Regions from separate parts of the Halomonas sp. G15 genome, predicted to be linked through region 2. Evidence: predicted binding sites of a transcription regulator. Region 2 holds the regulator's gene; the other holds the start of a gene.
What was found. The regulator sigma-54, encoded in region 2, starts transcription at its own class of promoters, with help from an activator protein. The targets are predictions, from matches to a motif close to TGGCACNNNNNTTGCTNT.
Positions count from the first base shown of each region.

Region 1: the regulator sigma-54 is predicted to act here: its motif matches at 3,468-3,485, upstream of LWH48_RS09950 (HAD-IIB family hydrolase).

Region 1 is NZ_JAJSPA010000017.1:41,329-48,447, reverse strand. It holds gene LWH48_RS09970 (acetate/propionate family kinase) at 1-698, opposite strand, end outside; gene LWH48_RS09965 (DMT family transporter) at 831-1,742, shown strand; gene LWH48_RS09960 (diacylglycerol/lipid kinase family protein) at 1,750-2,619, opposite strand; gene LWH48_RS09955 (porin family protein) at 2,796-3,296, shown strand; gene LWH48_RS09950 (HAD-IIB family hydrolase) at 3,530-4,450, shown strand; gene LWH48_RS09945 (glycosyl transferase) at 4,447-5,667, shown strand; gene LWH48_RS09940 (sugar phosphorylase) at 5,699-7,119, opposite strand, start outside.
Region 2 is NZ_JAJSPA010000001.1:260,204-267,322, reverse strand. It holds gene rapZ (RNase adapter RapZ) at 1-381, opposite strand, end outside; gene ptsN (PTS IIA-like nitrogen regulatory protein PtsN) at 416-883, opposite strand; gene hpf (ribosome hibernation-promoting factor, HPF/YfiA family) at 891-1,199, opposite strand; gene LWH48_RS01310 (RNA polymerase factor sigma-54) at 1,390-2,802, opposite strand; gene lptB (LPS export ABC transporter ATP-binding protein) at 2,947-3,672, opposite strand; gene lptA (lipopolysaccharide transport periplasmic protein LptA) at 3,680-4,210, opposite strand; gene lptC (LPS export ABC transporter periplasmic protein LptC) at 4,207-4,791, opposite strand; gene LWH48_RS01290 (KdsC family phosphatase) at 4,796-5,353, opposite strand; gene LWH48_RS01285 (KpsF/GutQ family sugar-phosphate isomerase) at 5,375-6,364, opposite strand; gene LWH48_RS01280 (calcium/sodium antiporter) at 6,397-7,119, opposite strand, start outside.

The sequences.
Region 1 (7,119 bases), on a different contig from region 2:
CTGCGGGTACCCATCACCAGGCCCTCCAGGGGAGTCAGGCCCATGCTGGTATCCACGCTCTGGCCCTGCCACACGGCGCAGGTCGAGCAGCCATTGCCCAGATGGGCAACCAGCCAGCCGCCATGGGCGCGGGTGGAGAGATGATCGACGCGCCCGCTGACGTAGGCGTGGCTGCTGCCGTGGAAGCCGTAGCGACGGATGCCGTGCTGGGCATAGAGGTGCTGGGGCAGGGCGTAGCGGTAGGCGCGCGGCGGCAGGCTCTGGTGGAAGGCGGTATCGAACACCGCGACCTGGGGCAATGCCGGGAACAGCGCCAGGGTGGCGCGCACCCCCACCAGGTTGGCGGGGTTGTGCAGCGGTGCCAGGGCGCCGGTGGTCTCGATGGCGCGCAGCACGGCGGGGTCGATACGGGTGGCGCCGGTGAAGCGCTCGCCGCCGTGCACGATACGGTGGCCCACCGCGGCAGGGGGCGGGCCGCCCAGGCGTTCGAGGATCACGGCCATGGCCTCGGCGTGGTCGGCGCCATGCAGGGGCTGTGAGAACTCGCGTCCGTCGGCATCGACCCCCTTAAGGCGCGCATCGTTGACGCCCAGGCGCTCGGCCAGGCCCGACTGACGCGGCAGGGCCGGGTCCTCGGGTACCAGGGCATACTTGATGGAGGAGGAGCCGCAGTTGATCACCAGGACCGGATCGCGCATCGGGTAGTCTCGTGGACAGGGTGAGACGTTAGGCTAACATGGTGACCCGCCACCGGCAGTGGCCGTTGCTTGATGCCCGTCATGTTCCGGGGCGAAGGCCCTGCCGCCAGACCGTTCATGCAAGGAAGCCCCATGTCGCAAGCTACCGCTCTCCCTCGCCCGCTGGCCATCACGCTGCTGTGCAGCGTGGCCACGCTGTTTGCCACCAATCATGTCGCCGCCCGGGTCGCCTTCGATGAGGGCACCGGGCTGCTGCTGGCGATCCTGGTACGCTCCAGCGTGGCGGTGGTGGTGCTCGGTACCCTGGTGCTGCTTCAGCGCAAGTCGCTGCGTCTGCCGGCCGGCACGGCCGGTTGGCAGCTGCTGGTGGGGCTGCTGGTGGTAGTCCAGAGCCTCTCACTCTATTCGGCGGTGGCACGCATCCCGGTGGTGGTGGCGCTGCTGCTGATGAATACGCTGCCGATCCAGCTGGCGTTGATCAGCTGGGCGATGGGTGGGCCGCGCCCGACAGCGCGAGCGGCATTGATCATGGGGGTGATTCTCGCCGGGCTAGTGGTGGTGCTGGACGTGCCGACCTGGCTCGCCGACCCCGATGCCATGGGCCCCGACTGGTTCCTCGGCGTGGGGCTGGGGCTGGCGGCCGCCTTCGTCTTCGCCTGGGCGCTGTGGATCACCGAACATCGCCTGGCCGAGGTGGGCAGCACCCTACGCAGCCTGCTGACCATGCTCACGGTGCTGGTCAGCATGCTGGCGGCTGGCGCCGCCGGCCTGGTTCCGGGTGGCATGGATCTTCCTCAGAGCCTCGCCGGTGCCTGGGGGCTGGCCGCGCTGGGACTCTTCTATGGCGTGGCCTTCTCCATCCTGTTCATCAGCGTGCCGCGCCTGGACATGGCGCGCAACGCCCCGGCGATGAACATGGAGCCGGTGGCGGCGCTGGTCCTGGGTTATCTGATCCTCGGCCAGACGCTGTCGCCCATTCAGCTGCTGGGGGGCGGTATGGTACTGGCGGGCATCGTGATCCTCGGGCTGTCGAAGCAGGAGTGAGGGCGGCTCAGCAGGGCCCGACAATCACTCGTAGCGCCGCAGGCTCGACGCGTAGCGTCAGCTCCCGGAAGTGGCCCAACGACTCGCCGTCGGCGGTCACCCGGTGCCCGTGATGCATGGCGATGCGGCATGTCGACGGCCGGCGCACCAGCACGCTGTCGTCATCCTGCGGCGTATGGCCGAGCAGGCGAGTGACCATAAAGGTCCACAGCAGCCGCCACCAGGGTCGGGGGCGCACAACGACCAGGGTCAGGTGGCCATCCCGGGCACAGGCGCCCGGCACCTTTGAACCGCCACCGAAGAAGGCCCCGGAGGCGATGGCCAGCGACAGCCAGCGCTCCTCGAGGATCTCGTGGTCGATCTCGAGGCGCGCCTGGAAGCCCCGCATCAGCCCCAGGCGACGCAGCTGAGGCAGCACGGCGGCATAGCTGAAGCGCCCCAGCCAGCGCTTGAGGCGCGGTGAGGCCTGAGTGGCTGGCAGGGTGCCGAGGCCTACGTGGACCACGTTGAGGAACAGCTGGTCATCGAGCCAGCCGACATCGACCCGTGCGATCGGGGCCCGCGCGACCAGCTCGCAGAGGGCATCGGGATCCTCCGGCAGGCCGAGGTTCCTGGCGAAGTCGTTGGCGGTGCCCGACGGCAGCACGCCCAGGATGGCCCCGCAGGCATGACACGCGCGAGCAGCCCGGTTGACCGAGCCGTCGCCGCCCGCGACCAGCACGATATCGTCGGCCGCAAGCGTCGTCTCCCAATCATCCTCGGCGAGATCACGCACCTGCAGCGAGGTGATGCCGGCGCGCTCGAGGCGTGGCTTCCAGAAGCCCTCGCCGCGGGAGCCGTTGCCGGCCCGGGTATTGGCGATCAACCAGTGGCGCATCCTCGGGTCCTGTCCAGCGTGAAGGCTCAGTATAGCCGGGAGGGCAGGTGGGCGGCATGTCGCCAGTCGCCGACGCGGCGTAGCGCAACTTTACACATTTGTCCCTTGATACATTGTCGTAGAGGGACCACACTTATCGGCGTTAGGAAACGGTGTTCATTAATGAGGAGTACGTCATGAAGACCCTGACCATTGCCGCTCTGACTTCCGCCCTGTTCGCCGCCGGCGCCACCGCTGCCCAGGCCCAGCAGCCTCCCTATCCTCAGGGCTATGTGGGTGGTGACGCCATGTTCTGGGAGGTCGATCCCGATGGTCGTGCCGACAGCCGTGATGGCACCGGCCTGCGCGTCAACGGCGGCCTGAAGTTCAACGACTACTTCGCCGTGGAGGGCCACCTGGGCGGTGGCGGCTCCGATGGGAGCGTGGAGCTCGACTCCCTGGTGGGCCTCTATGCCAAGGGGATCCTGCCGGTTTCCCAGGAGTTCCGCCTCTACGGCCTGGCCGGCATGACCGACGTGGACTTCGATGTCGACAGCGAGTCCGGCTTCTCCTACGGTGCCGGTGCCGAGTTCGATGTGGCGCCCAATGTGGCACTGGGTGCCGACTACATGCGCTACCTCGACGAGGACCAGTACACCTTCGATGCGGCAAGCGTGGGTGTGCGCTACCGCTTCTGATCCATCAGGGATCACGGTGACCCGGCGCCCCGAGGCTCTCGCCTCGGGGCGCCTTGTGTTGGTGCAGGCGGTGCGTGGTCATGGTGCATCCGCGGGCCGTCGCAGCGCGAGTTTGCGCGGCATGTGGTGCCGATACGTCCGGAACGGCAAGCTGGCAAGCCCTGTGCGAGCTGGCATGTCCTGTGCATCAGCAGTGAGGGGCATGTGCCCCAGTCGACCGCCCGGGAGCTGTCATGACCGATCCTCGCCCCACGACGCACACCGGCCGCGATGCGGCCCTGACGCCGCGATTGCTGTTCAGCGACCTGGACGGCTCGCTGCTCGACCATCACAGCTATGACTGGGGCCCCGCCCGGCCCTGGCTGGCCCAGTTAAGGCGGCTAGGGGTGCCGGTGATCCCGGTGACCAGCAAGACCCGCAGTGAGATCGTGCCGCTGCGCCAGGCCATAGGCCTTGGGGATACCCCCTTCGTCGCCGAGAACGGCGCGGTGGTCGGCCTGCCACCGGCCTGGTGCCACGCGCGCATCGACCGCCCCGGCCCCGATGGCCTGGCTATTCGCACCCTGGGGGTGGATATCGGCTTCGTGCGCAAGCGCCTGGCGGTGTGGCGTGAGCGGCTGGGCGTGACCTTCACCACCATGAGCGAGATGTCGCTCGACGAGTTGGTGGACTTCACCGGCCTGCCCGAGGCCGAGGCGCGCCTGGCCCGCATGCGCGAGGGCAGCGAGCCGCTGGTCTGGCAGGATGACGAGGCCGGACTCGAGGCGCTGCGCGCGGGGCTGGCCGGCGACGGACTGCGGCTGGTGCGCGGCGGGCGCTTCTGGCATGCCACCGGCGAGGCCCACAAGGGCAGCGCCGTGGCCTGGCTGGTGGAGCGCTACCAGGCGCTGCGCGGCCGCCGTCCGCTGACCCTGGCGTTGGGCGACGGACCCAATGATATCGCCATGCTCGAAGCGGTGGACCAGGCGGTGGTGATCCGCGGCTGCCATGGCCTGCCGGTGGAGCCGGCGCAGCCGGCGCTCTATCGCAGCGAGGCGACCGGCCCCAGCGGCTGGGCCGAGGGGGTGGCCTACTGGTGGGGGCGAGCCGACCGCCGGCTAAGTCCGGCGGGGGTCTCGGCCCGTGAGGCAGCCAGCGAGGAGGCAAGCGCATGAGCGACTTCCATCAGAACGGCATCATCACCGACTTCCACAACCTGACCCGGCGCCCGGTGGAATCTCTGGAGGCGGACCTGGTGCGCTTCTCGCGCCGCCGCCCCATGAGCCTGATCCTGCCCTCGCTCTACTCGGAGCTGGAGGGGCCCGCCCTCGAGGCGATCGTCGAGGAGCTCCGCCGGGTGCCCTATCTCGCCGAGGTGGTGATCGGGCTGGACCGGGCCGACCGGGAGCAGTTCCTGCGGGCCCGCGAGTTCTTCGCCTGCCTGCCCCAGCACCATCGCATCCTGTGGAACGATGGCTCGCGGTTGAGCGCCCTCGACGAGGAGCTGGACGCCCAGGGGCTCTCGCCGCGCCAGCCGGGCAAGGGGCGCAACGTCTGGTTCTGCGCCGGCTTCGTCCAGGCCTCCGGGCGTGGCGCCGTGGTGGCGCTGCACGACTGCGACATCCTCACCTACGAGCGCGGCATGCTCGCGCGGCTGTTCTATCCGGTGGCCCATCCCCACTTTAACTACGAGTTCTGCAAGGGCTACTACCCGCGCATCGCCGAGGGGCGGCTCAACGGGCGGGTGGCGCGGCTGATGGTCACGCCGCTACTGCGCGCGCTCAAGGCGATGCACGGGCCGCTGCCCTACCTGGAGTACCTGGACAGCTACCGGTATGCGCTCTCCGGTGAGTTCTCCATGCGCGCCGAGGTACTCGACGGCATCCGCATCCCCGCCGACTGGGGGCTGGAGGTCGGCGTGCTCTCCGAGGTACATCGTAACTACTCCACCAAGCGGCTGTGCCAGGTGGACCTGGCCGATGCCTACGACCACAAGCACCAGCCGGTCTCGGAGGAGGACGCTTCGGCCGGCCTCAACCGGATGAGCCTGGATATCGCCAAGGCGCTCTACCGCAAGCTGGCGACCCAGGGGGTGACCTTCAGCGCCGAGGGCTTCCGCACCCTCAAGGCCACCTACTACCGCCTGGCCCTGGACCTGATCGAGGCATACGACCACGACGCGGTGATGAACGGCCTCACTCTGGATCGCCATGCCGAGGAGCGGGCGGTGGAGCTGTTCGCCGCCAACCTTCTCGAGGCCGGCAGCGCCTTCCTCGACAATCCCGGCGAGCGCCCCTTCATCCCCAGCTGGAACCGGGTGCGCTCTGCGATCCCCGACCTGCCGGAGCGGCTCCACGACGCCGTGGAGGCCGATAACCGCGGGGAGGTGTAGCCACCGCCCCCTCGAGCGATGCTGCCATCGCTCAGGGCTGCTGCACCAGCCACAGGCAGTGATAGGGCGCCAGGCTCGCCACCGGCACCCAGGGGGCCTCCTCCAGCAGGTCGAACCAGTCACCCTCGGCCAGGGCGGGCAGCGCCAGCGGCTGGGGGGCGTCGGTGACGTTGTGGATCGCCAGCAGGCGACGCCCTTCGGGCAGCGGGCCGCGCTCCAGCGCCAATAGCTCGGGCGGCGTCTCCAGCACTCGCTGGGGGGCGTCCGGGTGGAAGCAGGGCTCGCGGCGGCGCACCGCCAGGCGGCGGGTCAGCGCCTCGAAGACCATCCTCGTCGGCGTGTCGGGACTGTCCAGCAGCAGCTCCAGCTCGTCGCGCTGCCAGCGGCGCCGGTTGATGGAGCGCAGGCGCCCGCTGCGCTCCACCCCCTCCAGGTCGTTCAGGGTGCCGGTCAACACGTGGAGGTAGAGCGCCGGGATGCCCTGCAGGCCGAGCATCAGCTGCTGGCCGCACAGGAAGCGCTGCACCTGCCAGGGATCCGGTCCGCGACGGGTGCCCTTCATGGCGTCGAACCAGGTGATATTGATCTCGTAGGGGCTGTCGCTACCGTCGTCCCGGGTGCGCATGCTGACGAAGCCGCCGAAACGGTGCATCAGCTCCAGCAGCGTCTCGATCTCGTGCGGGGGCAGCCAGCCCTCCAGCGGGCGCACGCCGATGCCGTCGTGGCTGGCGGTGAAGTTGAGAAAGCCGCAGCCGGGCGGCAGGGTTGGCAGGCTCTTTAGCCAGGCCGCCAGGGTGCCCGCCTCGCCGCTGGTCAGGGTGTGTAGCAGCAGCGGCGGTAGCGGGAACTGGTAGACCAGATGCGCTTCGGGGGAGTGTTCGTCGGAAAGATGTTCCAGGCCCCCGTCTGCAAGACGTTCCAAACCAAAGTAGCTGAGGTTCTCGCGATGGGGCACGTTGGTCTCGGTGAGCAGCAGGGTGCCCGGCGCCACATGGTCCACCACCGCGCGCAGCAGCCGCACCACCTCGTGGGTCTGGGGCAGGTGGATGCAGGGAGTGCCGACCGCCTTCCACAGGTAGGCGATGGCATCGAGGCGAATCACCCGGGCGCCCTGGCCCAGGTAGAAGAGCAGGATGCCGATGAACTCCAGCAGTACGTCGGGGTTGGCGAAGTTCAGGTCGATCTGGTCCTCGGAGAAGGTCGCCCAGAGGTGGCGGGTACCGCGGCGGGTGGGCACCGGCACCAGCAGCGGCGAGCTGCGCGGGCGCACCACCGCCGAGAGGTTGGTGGCCGGGTCCATCTCGATGAAGTAGTCGCGCCCCGGCTGGCTGCCGGAGAGGTAGTCGACGAACCACAGCGACTCTCGGGAGACGTGGTTGAGCACCAGGTCCACCGCCAGGTCGTGACGCCCGGCGAGGGTGCGCACGTGGGACCAGTCGCCCAGGTCGGGGG
Region 2 (7,119 bases):
CGCCTGCTCCTCGGAGTCGATCGCCTCGGCCAGCGTCATCTCGCTTCCGCGGGTGAGGGGGTGGCGGCGCCGGGTGGCAGAGTAGCGTTCGATCAGGATGCGTGCGTCGGTGGTGAGGTAGATCACCTGGCAGTCGATGCCGCGGTCACGCACCTCCTCGAGCAGGCTGGGAAAGCGCTTCAGGGCCTGGGGCAGGTTGCGGGCGTCGATACTGACGGCAATCGAGGAGCGAGGGGACTCGGGGTTGCCCAGCTCGTCGATCAGCGAGCCCAGCAGCATGGCTGGCAGGTTGTCGATGGCGTAGTAGCCGAGATCCTCCAGGGCCTGCAGGGCGATCGACTTGCCCGAGCCGGAACGGCCGCTGATGATCACGAGCTGCATGGGGATCTCCTGGTCGTCCTGGCCGAGCGGGTGCTCAGCCCTGTCGTCGGATGGCCTCGATCAGGCCCTCGTGGAGTTCTCGCTGACTGGCGCTACGGCGCAGGCGAGTTCGGGTGTCGACGTCGTTCATGATGCCGGCCACCTGGGCCAGCAGGGTCAGGTGGGCGGCATCGGCCTCCTCGGGCACCAGCAGCACGAACACCAGGTCGACGGGCTCGCCGTCGATGGCATCGAAATCCACCGGCTCGGCCAGCTTCAGGAAGCCGGCGATGGGGGCCTTGCAGTGGGGGCTTCTGGCATGCGGGATGGCCACGCCATTGCCGATCCCTGTACTGCCTAAGCGTTCGCGGGCGATCAGCCGCGCGAACACCTCCTGGCTGTCGAGGCTGGGAGTATTCTGGGCAATGAAGGTGCTGAAGAACTCCAGCACCCGCTTCTTGCTCCCCCCGGGCACATCGAAGAGGGTGCGCTCGGGGGGCAGGATGGTTTCGAGAGACGACATCGTGGACTCAGCGAACGCCGGCGCCCTGGGCGCGGGCCTGAGCCTTTTCCTTGTGCTTGACCAGTTGGCGGTCCAGCTTGTCGGCCAGGGCATCGATGGCGGCGTACATGTCGTTTTCCTGAGCCTCGGCGTGCAGATCGGCACCGGCGGCGTGCAGGGTGCAGGCAGCAGACTGGCGCTCCTTCTCCACCGACAGGGTCACCTGCACGTTGGTGATATTGTCGTAGTGGCGCTCCACGCGCGTCAGTTTCTCGCTGACATAGTCACGCAGGGCATCGGTCAGTTCCACATGATGGCCGGTGATGTTGACTTGCATGACACGCTCCTTGCTCGTTGGTTGTGTTTCGATTGTAACCCTTTTTCCTGCCTTGCATACCCCCGTGCCGACGCCCTGGATGTCGGTCATGACGCGGGTCATGCCAGCCGCTTGCGTTCGCTGGAGGAGGGGATGCCCATGGCCTCGCGGGTAAGCTTTGGAGAGTGCCACGGTGCGGCGCCGCGCGGGGTTATGCCAGCCGCTTGCGTTCGCTGGATGAGGGGATGCCCATGGCCTCGCGGTACTTGGCCACGGTCCTGCGCGCCACCTGGATCCCGGCTTCGTCGAGCAGGCTGACCAGCTTGCTGTCGGAGAGCGGCTTGCGTGGCGGTTCCGCCTGGATCAGCTTGCGGATGTGTGCGCGGATGGCGGTGCTGGAGTGGGCGTCGCCATCGCCCTCGCCGCGGACCTGGCTGGAGAAGAAGTACTTGAGTTCGAATACTCCCCGCGGCGTGTGGATGAACTTCTGGGTGGTGACCCGCGAGATGGTGGATTCGTGCATCTCCACCGCCTGGGCGATATCGGCCAGGATGAGTGGCTTCATCGCCTCTTCGCCGCGCTCGAGGAAGTCGAGCTGGCGGGCCAGGATCTCACGGCCCACTCGCAGGAGGGTGTCGTTGCGGCTGGACAGGCTCTTCATCAGCCAGCGCGCCTCCTGGAGGTGCTCCTTGAGGAACTGGTTGTCGTCACTCCTGACGGCGCGGCGCACCAGGGCGGCGTAATCGGGTTGAATGCGCAGCCTTGGCAGTGCCTCGGGGTTGAGTTCGACGTGCCAGCCACGCCGGTCGTGGAAGGCGACGAGGTCGGGGATCACATAGTCGTCGGTCACGCTGGCAAAGGCACTGCCGGGTCGTGGGTCCAGTCCTCGAACCAGGTTGATGGTGGCGTCGAGCGTGGCATCGTCCACCCCCAGACGCCGTTTGAGCAGGCGTCGGTCGCCGCTGGCCAGGGCCTCCAGGAACTGGCGTACCAGGCGCCGCGCCTGGGGCAGCAGCGGTGTGTCGTCGGGGAAGGCGGCGAGCTGCAGCTGCAGGCATTCGCGCAGGTCGCGTGCGAAGATGCCGGTGGGTTCGAACTGCTGCAGGCGCAGCAGCACCCGCTCCATCTCCGGGCTGCGCAGGTCGGCAAGGCCCTGCTGCTTCAGGCCGTCACGGATCTCGTCGAGGGGGGCGGCCAGGTAGCCGGCATCGTCCACGGCATCGATCAGGCTCTCGGCGATCTGTCGTGCCCGGGGATCGAGGTCGCTCATCGCCAGCTGCCAGGCGAGGTGGCTCTGGAGGCTCTGGCCCTGGGCCTGGCGCTCGAAATCGGGCCCCTCACCGCCGGCGGGCGCGCCCAGGTCCTGGTAGGTGTCGGACCAGTCGCTGTCGGTGACGAGCTGTTCGGGAATCTCGTTTGCCCAGTCGTCTTCCGCGGGCTCCTGAGTGGCCTGCTCGCCGAACCCGTCGTCGAGCTCCAGCAACGGGTTGTTCTCCATCGCCTGCTGGATCTCCTGGCGCAGGTCCAGGGTGGAGAGCTGCAGCAGGGCGATGGCCTGCTGCAGCTGGGGTGTCATGGTCAGCTGGGTGCCGACCCGCAACTGCAGGGATGCCTTCATGGCCATGGCAGGCGTCCTCCTGGCGTGTCGGAAAGCCTTACCCTAGCGCCTGGCCTCGCAGGGCGCAACAATCCTATAAGCAATAATCATGCCATTGATGGATTGCCCGCCGGAATATGAATATAGTGAGGCGCTTGTTCCGGCCGGTGATCACAGGCGGAAGTCTTCACCGAGGTAGACCTCGCGCACCCTCTGGTTGGCGAGGATCGATTCGGCGTCGCCCTCGGCGATGATCTTGCCGTCGCCGACGATATAGGCGCTGTCGCAGATGTCGAGGGTGTCGCGGACGTTGTGGTCGGTGATCAACACGCCGATGCCGCGGGCCTTGAGCTGGCGGATGATGCCCTTGATCTCGCCCACCGAGATCGGGTCGACCCCGGCGAAGGGCTCGTCGAGCAGGATGAAAGCGGGTTCCGTCGCCAGCGCCCTGGCGATCTCCACCCGGCGCCGCTCGCCGCCGGAAAGGCTCATGCCCGGGTTGTCGCGAATATGCGTGACATGGAACTCCTCGAGCAGCTGTTCCAGGCGTGCGCGACGCCCCTCCCGGTCGAGATCCTTGCGGGTCTCGAGGATGGCCATGATGTTGTCGGCCACCGACAGCTTGCGGAAGATCGAGGCCTCCTGGGGCAGGTAACCGATCCCAGCCCGGGCTCGCTCATGCATGGCGGCCCGGGAGAGATCCAGGTCATCGATGGCCACCGAGCCCGCATCGGCACGCACCAGTCCCACGATCATGTAGAAAGAGGTGGTCTTGCCGGCGCCGTTGGGCCCCAGCAGTCCGACGATGCTGCCCTGGGGGATAGACAGGCCGATGTCCTGCACCACGCGGCGGCGCTTGTAGCTCTTTGCGAGATGGCGTGCGTGTAGGGTCTTCATGGCATCCTTACTGCTGTTCCGGCTGGAGCGTCATGCGGATTCGCTGGCTGCCTTCGACGCCTTCGGCATCGGCGCGGGCCTGCACCACGCGGCGGTCGAGGAAGTACTCCAGGTAGCCGCCTTCGAAGGTGTCGCCGCCCTGGTGGAGCTCGGCGCGATCGATCAGCTCCACGCGGCGTTCGGCCACGTGGTAGATGACGGTGCGGCCCCAGCCCTTGACCACCGGCTCGGCGGGATCGGGCTGCTGTTCGAGGTAGGCCCGTTCGCCGGTGGCAGTCGCCAGGGAGAGCTCGCCGGCCGCGTTGCGGCGGATCTCCACCCGGTTGCCGGTCAGGCGCATGCTGCCCTGGCGGATATCCACGTTGCCGGTGTAGACGGCGGTGCCGGCGCGGTCGTCGAGGTCGAGGCGGTCCGCCTCGACCAGGATGGGGGCATTGGCATCCTGATTCTGGGACTGGTTCTGTGCCTGGCTGGCGGGGGCGATAGCCAGCGTCAGCAGCAGTGCACAGGCCAGTGTGGAGAGCGGATGGCGCGTCATGACGAGGACTCCTCGGCTGTCTCGGGCGGATGGTGGCCGCGCACATTGTCGGTCAGGCGCGCCCGGTTGTCATGAAGCCAGGCGTCGAAACGCTCGCCGCTCATGCGCTGGGGGGGCTGGCGCAGCGTGGCCGGGGTGGTGCTCCAGGCATGCCCGGTGTCGGCATCGTAGTGCAGCGTCTCGGTCTCGAGCTCCCAGCGCTCGGCGGGGGCGCGCAGGCGGGCGTCGCCGTCGAGCAGCAGCGGGTTGTCTCCCGGCCCCAGCTCGCCGCGCTCGGCCTCGGCCAGCCATAGCCGACCCTCGCGGTCGTGGAGCCGGGCAAGCGGAGTCTCCAGGCGGGTCACGTCATCTAGCGGGGTATGCACCAGCCGCGGCGTGGTCACCCGCTGGTGGGGCTGGCCCTCGCTGTCGAAGCGGGTGAGGCGCGCGTTCTCGAGGTAGAAGTCGGGTTCGCCCGCGGCATCGCGCGGTACCTGACCGGTGGGGCTGGGGTCGCGCAGGTCGAGCAGCGCCAGGCCTCCGCCCAGCGCCAGCAGCAGCAGGGTCAGCCAGGTGCGAAAGCCCGGGCGCGGCAGGGCCATGATCTCAGCCGGCCCCGTGGAGGTAGGTGTCGATCACCGCGTCCCAGTGGCCCTGGGCGCGCAGCAGGGTGTCGGCGATCTCGCGGGCCGCGCCCTGGCCGCCGCTGCGTTCGGTGACCCAGTCCGCGTGCTTCTGGATATAGCTCGGTGCATTGGGGACGCTGATGCCCACGCCGGCACGGCGGATGGCGCCCACATCGGGCATGTCGTCCCCGCAGTAGGCGACCTGGTCGAACTCCAGGCCCAGGCGCGCGATTAGCTCACGCAGGACCGGCAGCTTCTTCTCCACACCCTGGAAGACATGCTGGATGCCCAGGGCAGCGGCGCGGCGACTCACGGTGGGGGATTCGCGGCCGGTGATCAGCGCGACCTGAATGCCGGCACGCTTGAGCAGCTTGAGGCCGTGACCGTCCTGGACATTGAAGGCCTTGATCTCGATGCCGTCGGCCTGGAAGTAGAGCTGGCCGTCGGTGAGCACGCCGTCGACATCAAGCGCGAGCAGGCGGATGCGGCGCAGGCGGTCGGTCAGCAGCGGATCCTGCAGGGGGGAGGTATGGGTCATGGGGACTCCGTGTCGTTGAGGTCAGATCACGCCACTGGCGAGCAGGTCGTGCATATGCAGGGCGCCCACGGGGCGGCCCTCGTCATCGACCACGGCCAGGGCGGAGATGCGGTGGTCTTCCATCAGGCTTACCGCCTCGGCGGCCAGGGTCTCCGGGGAGACGCGCTTGCCGGGGCAGGTCATCACCTCATCCACGGTCAGCCCGGTGAGGTCACTGTGCTGGTCCAGGGTACGGCGCAGGTCGCCATCGGTATAGACCCCGGCGAGGCGGCCGTCGGGGGCCACCACGCAGGTGAAGCCCAGCCCCTGGCGGGTGATCTCCAGCAGGGCGTCACGCAGCGGACTGCCCAGTGCCACCCGGGGCAGCCTGTCACCCGAGTGCATCAGGTCACCGACGCGCAGCAGCAGCCGCTTGCCGAGGCTGCCGCCGGGGTGGGAAAGGGCGAAGTCCTCGGCGGTGAAGCCGCGCGACTCCAGCAGCGCCACGGCCAGGGCATCCCCCATGGCCAGAGCGGCGGTGGTGGAGGCGGTCGGGGCGAGGTCGAGAGGACAGGCCTCGCGTTCGACACCGACATCGAGATGCGCCTCGGCGTGGCGGGCCAGGCTCGAGGCCGGGCGGCCGGTCATGCTGATCAGCGGCACCTTCATGCGCTTGAGCAGCGGCAGCAGGGCGGTTACCTCGGCGGTCTCGCCCGAGTTGGAGAGGGCCAGCACCACGTCACCAGGCGTGATCATGCCGAGGTCGCCGTGGCTGGCCTCGCCGGGATGCACGAAGAAGGCCGGCGTGCCGGTGCTGGCCAGGGTGGCGGCGATCTTGCCGGCGATATGGCCCGACTTGCCCATGCCGGTGACCACCACCCGGCCGTGGCAGGCCAGGATCAGTTCGCAGGCGCTGTCGAAGGCGTCATCGAGGCGCGCCACCAGGGCGCCCACGGCCTGCTGCTCGAGGCGAAGGGTGCGTTTGGCGCTGTCACGGAGGGCCGAACCGGCCGAGGGGGTATCGGATGTCATGGCGACGATTGTTGCCTGTTCGAGGGGTTCACTCAAGAGCCGCCGCCCAGACTGGTCGTGCCGAGCCAGATCAGGTAGCCGAAATAGCTGGCCGCCAGTGCCGCGCCGGGGAGGCGGCCCAGATGGTTGCGGCGGTGCCACAGCAGCAGGGCGCCGAGTACCAGGGTCAGCACCAGCAGCAGCGGATAGTCACGCTCGCCGGCGGCGGGGTCGGTCGGGCCCGGCGCAAGCAGGCCGGGTACCGGCAGTACCGCCAGCAGGTTGAAGAGGTTGGAGCCGATGATATTGCCGATGGCCAGGTCGTGGTGACGCTTGAGGGCGCTGGCCACGCAGGCCACCAGTTCGGGCAGGCTGGTACCGATGGCGACAATGGTCAGGCCGATGACCAGCTCGCTGACCCCCATGCTGCGGGCCAGTTCGCTGGCCCCCCACACCAGGCCCCGGGAGCCGGCGACCATCACTGCGAGGGTCACCACCAGCCACAGCAGTGCACGCGCCAGCGTCATCTCGGGTATCTCGCCTGCCACTTCCTCCTTGGCGTCCGGGGTATCGGCACGGAACAGCCACCACAGGCTGAACACCAGCAGGGCGATGAGCAGCGCGGCATCCATTCGCCCCAGGTGACCGTTGGCCAGGGCGTAGCCGGCCAGTCCGGTGGCGCCGAGCAGCAGCGGCAGCTCGCGGCGCACGATGGAGAAGCGAACCGGGATCGGCACCACCAGCGCGGTGATGCCCAGCACCAGCCCGATATTGGC